2 regions of the Limnothrix sp. CMB-01 genome follow, and region 2 is predicted to be linked to the other one. Evidence: predicted binding sites of a transcription regulator. Region 2 holds the regulator's gene; the other holds the start of a gene.
The links. Region 2 encodes HrcA, which represses chaperone genes, less so after heat shock. Its sites were predicted from a motif close to TTAGCACTCNNNNNNNNNGAGTGCTAA; they were not measured.
Positions count from the first base shown of each region.

Region 1: the regulator HrcA is predicted to act here: its motif matches at 1,597-1,623, upstream of groES (co-chaperone GroES).

Region 1 covers NZ_CM143720.1:2,680,876-2,683,345, forward strand. Annotated here, with positions in the region: gene groL (chaperonin GroEL) at 1-955, opposite strand, end outside; gene ACZA91_RS11145 (hypothetical protein) at 990-1,148, shown strand; gene groES (co-chaperone GroES) at 1,145-1,456, opposite strand; gene ACZA91_RS11155 ((2Fe-2S) ferredoxin domain-containing protein) at 1,783-2,307, shown strand.
Region 2 covers NZ_CM143720.1:4,305,383-4,307,852, forward strand. Annotated here, with positions in the region: gene ACZA91_RS17810 (ribonuclease Z) at 1-482, opposite strand, end outside; gene hrcA (heat-inducible transcriptional repressor HrcA) at 628-1,758, opposite strand; gene ACZA91_RS17820 (hypothetical protein) at 1,702-1,878, shown strand; gene dacB (D-alanyl-D-alanine carboxypeptidase/D-alanyl-D-alanine endopeptidase) at 2,133-2,470, shown strand, end outside.

The DNA of each region.
Region 1 (2,470 bases), 1.6 Mb from region 2:
CCAGTTGCTCCAGCTTGGTGCTGTCGATCTTCAAGCCAGCATCTTCAGTGATCAGTTGACCGCCGGTGAGGATGGCGATGTCTTCCAGCATGGCCTTGCGGCGATCACCGAAGCCAGGAGCCTTCACAGCAGCCACGTTCAGCACGCCGCGCAGACGGTTCACCACCAAGGTAGCCAGGGCTTCCTTCTCGATGTCTTCAGCGATGATCAGCAGGGGCTTGCCAGCGCGAGCGGCTTGCTCCAGGATCGGCACCAGGTCTTGCACCAGGGTGATCTTCTTGTCGGTCAGCAGGATGAAGGGGTTATCCAGTACTGCTTCCATCCGCTCGGTGTCGGTGGCAAAGTAGGGCGAGATATAACCCTTGTCGAAGCGCATCCCTTCGGTGACTTCCAGCTCAGTCGTCATCGACTTGCCTTCTTCCAGGGAGATCACGCCTTCTTTGCCCACTTTGCTCATGGCATCGGCGATCATTTGGCCAACTTCTTCGTCGTTGCCGGCGGAGATGGCTGCCACTTGCGAGATGGCTTTGGAGTCGTTTTCGGGGACTTGGCGAGCGTGGGCCTTGATTTGATCCACCAGGTAAGCGACGGCCTTTTCAGTACCGCGCTTCAGGGTGATGGCGTTGGCACCGGCGGCCACGTTGCGCAGACCTTCTTTAACGATCGCGTGGGCCAACACGGTGGCGGTGGTGGTTCCGTCGCCCGCTGCGTCGTTGGTTTTGGAAGCGGCTTGGCGAATCAGGGCCACGCCGGTGTTTTCCACGTGATCTTCCAGTTCAATTTCTTTGGCGATCGTCACACCATCGTTGATGATTTGAGGTGCGCCAAATTTCTTTTCGAGCACAACGTTGCGACCCTTGGGACCCAAGGTGACGGCCACGGCTTCCGCCAGGATGTCCATACCGCGCTCAAGGGCACGACGGGCGTTTTCGTTGTAGATAATCTTCTTAGCCATGATCTGCCTGTTGGAGATTGAAGAATGAGGAGTTTTGCGAAACCCAGGATTGGGCTGGTTAGTCCGGTTTGACGATGGCTGGTTTGGCGATCGGCTTAACCGGGGCGATCGAGCCGAGGAACCGTCAACCCTTGAAGAGCAGCCCTTAAAGAGCAGCGGTCGATCGGGACGGCTCGGGCCATGGCTTAATTAGCCAACAACCGCCAGGATGTCTTTTTCAGAGAGCAGGACGTAATCTTCGCCACCCAGCTTGATATCCGTGCCAGCGTACTTGGAGTAGAGAACTTTGTTACCAGTGCTGACTTCGGGAGCTTGGCGGCTACCATCATCGTTGCGCTTGCCAGGGCCCACAGCGACGACTTCGCCAACTTGGGGCTTTTCTTTGGCGTTATCGGGCAGGAGAATACCGCCAGCGGTCTTTTCTTCAGCGGCGGCGACTTTGACCAATACGCGATCGCCCAAAGGAGTCACGGTCGATACGCTCAACGATACGGCTGCCATACAGAATCTGTCTCCAGAGGTTTGAAGTGAAAAGCTAGACCAATGGTGAAGCGGATAGGCGAAAGGCTGAAAACCCGTGGTTACGCAGTGCTGACTGCGCGGTGCTGACAGGGTGTCTGTTGCAGCCTGACCAACGGCTTTTAGCACTCTCTCCATCCGAGTGCTAATTTACTGGAGACCATGGGGCCTGACAACAGACCCCTCTGTACGGGTTTCCGAACTGGCAACCAGGGCGTAACTTGGAAAGATCTCGATCGCCCCGCCCAGTACGTCACCCGCCGCCCGACACACCTTGCCAACCACCCTCAGCCCCACCGCATTGCCCCATGGCAACCCCATTGCACTCTTCCCTTGCGAACCCAGAGGCCGATCGACCCGATCTCGATCCCGATGCCTCAACCCCTTGCCCTGCCGAGGCCCAAACCAATTCCCCCACCGAGGAGGCCCGATCGCTCCTGCCCGTGGTGCGGACATTGGGAATCGATCGCATCGAACGCCACGTTTTCATTTGCGCCGACCAAACCAAACCCCTTTGCTGCCCCAAGGATGCCAGCCTGGAATCCTGGGACTATCTGAAGCGGCGATTGCGAGAACTGGGTCTTGATGGAACCGGCCCAGGCAACCCCTCAGGTTCAGAATTTTCCCCATCCTCCGTGGTTTTTCGGACAAAAGCGAACTGTTTGCGGGTTTGCACGGAAGGGCCAATCCTGCTGGTTTATCCCGAAGGCGTGTGGTATCGACGCGCCACCCCAGCCGCGATTGAGCAGATCATTCAGGAACATCTCATTGGTGGGCGTGTTGTGCAGTCCTTGGCTTTCTTTGAGCGATCTTTGCCCCAAATGGCTCCCTGAGCGGCGGAACTGGGCAGCCGTTGCACTCGGGAATCAGGACTGCCTAGCGAAATTACTGGTAGCACTCAACACCAGCATTGCCCTAAACTAGGAGGCAGGTTAAAAAAATACCCATCAATCCTGTCCGTAGCTGGTTAACTTGTCCAGCCGTGGTTGGTTTTTC
Region 2 (2,470 bases):
TTTTCAATATCAAATCGGCCGGGGCGATCTTTTTCCGTGACCGCGTAACCATAGGCCGGAACCCGGTGCTCCAGCAGTTGGCAATGCACCGTGAATTCGTCGTCTTCAAAGATTTTGCCCGGTTCCACGGTGTGGACTTTGACCGGGAAGGAAAAGCGCGTTTGGGAATAGCGCTGACAGGCTTTTAAATACCCCGATAAATCGGCCGGCCCGTAGAGATCGATCGGGTGAGGTTGCCCCGCCAAGCCAGAACTGGCCAACAATCCCATCAACCCAAAGATATGATCTCCATGCATGTGGGTGATGAAAATGCGGGTGATTTGGCTCGATCGCACTTCACTGCGCAAGAGCTGATGTTGCGTGCCTTCGCCGCAGTCAAATAACCAAGCTTCGGCCCGCTGAGGCAACCGCAACACCAAACTGGAAACGTTGCGCGATCGGGTCGGTACGCCAGAACTCGTGCCCAAAAACGTCACTTCCAAGATGGTCGCTGCTCCTGCGAATCGATCGCCCCTATCTTGCCACGGGCGGGGCCGTTCGTTGCACCCGGAAGCACCCCGGTCGATCGGGTCTGGCAACCACTCCCATTTCGCGTCTCAAGGGCTGATGCCCATGGTTTGGGGGCAATTAACCGGAGCTATCGGGGTTGCCGATCGCCGGGTGGTAGCGACCTGCTAGCAGTTCCGATCCTGATGCGCCCATCACCTCGGATAGATAGTCGGCGGTGGCCCCCACGGCGGCGATCGCCCGATCGTAGTCCAGCCGGGTCGGGCCCAAAATGCCCACACTGCCAAGGGGCGATAGGCCGTTGCCGTAGAGGGAAGAAATGAGCGTGTAACCCTGAATGGGTTCCCAGGGGTTTTCCATGCCAATGCGGATGCGCACCCGGCGCTCATCTTCTGGCTCATCAAAAATCAGCGACCACAGTTGATCTTGTTCCGCTTCCAGCAGATGAATCAGGGTTTGCACCTGTTGCAGCTCCGAAAACTCTGGTTGGCGCAACACCTCCGACACGCCGCTAATCAAAATTCGGGTGGCGATCGGGGTTTGGGCCCGGCGCGCCAAATGAATCAAGGCTTCCCGCAGAGCTTGGCCCCGGCGATCGAACTCCCGGCCCAGCTCATCCCAATCCAAATGGGCCACGGCCAAAAGGGAGTGATCCCGCAGGCGAGCATCCAAAAAGTTCGACAGAATCACCAACTCCCGCTCCAGGGTTTCCGGATCCGGTAGGGGAGCCTCTTCGGTGTTCGGTAAGGGCACGATCGCGGAATGGCTTTGGTAATCATCCGTCACCACCAACACCATCACCCGATCGACTTCCATGGGCAGCAGTCGCACATGGCGCACCTGAACCGTGCGGGTTTGGGGCAAGGCGATCGCCGCGATGCAACCGCTGAGGCGAGCCAACAACTGGGCCGCTCCCTTCAGCAACACTTCCAAGTGGGGCGACGAAGCATCCAGGCGATCGCTCAGGAGTTGATTCACCTTTTGGGCTGTGCGATCGGACGGGACAGCGCAACGATCGACATAGACCCGATAGCCCGAGTCCGATGGGACGCGCCCGGCTGACGTGTGGGGTTGGTAGAGTAAGCCGGCCTTTTCCAAGGCCCCCATGGCATTTCGCACCGTCGCCGGACTCGCATCCAGTTGATATTCTTCCACCAGCACCTTTGACCCCACTGGCTCGGCCGTGGAGATGTAGTGACGGATGGTGGCGAACAAAATGCGCTCTTGGCGTTCGGTGAGCTGAAACTCCATAAATTAGGAAAAATCGAAAACGGCGATCAGTTGGATGGGGCAATGAAAACGGGGGGCGCGATCGGGGCGATCGCCCTGGCAGAATGGCTACCAATGAGACTGGGCGGGTCGATCGCCTAGCACTGGGCAGGCGGTTAGAAGCTCGACTGCCTCCTATTGTAGGGGGCGGCGGCGGGAGCAATCTGTCATAGCTGCAACTTAGATCTGAATTGAGTCTGAATTGGATCTGAATTGGATCTGGATTGGGACTTGGCTAAGAGTGGAGTTAGAGCTGAGTTGAAACCGAAGCCCGATGAGCGAATTGCAGTCTAATGGACGGTTAACGGGCGTTTTCAAGCGAACATTACTAATCAATCTTGTCAATAAACATCGTCATGGACGATCGAATCAAGGGACGCTGGGCTGCTCAAGGGTTGGCGGCGATCGGGGCGATCGGACTGTTGGGGGCTGGAGTTGCCGGGGCCACGGAGCCAGCCCAACCCCGTTGCTTGGCGGATTTGCCCGCCGCGATCGCCCAATGGCAACAGGATCCCCGCTGGGCCCGATCGCACTGGGGATTCCTGGCCCGCACCTTGGATCCTGCCAATCCCCAAACCTTGATTCAGGGGCAAGCTCAACAATTTTTTGTGCCAGCCTCCAATGCCAAGTTGTTTTCCACGGCGGCGGCCCTGGCGGCGTTGGGCCCCGAGTTTCGATCGCCCACGTGGGCCTA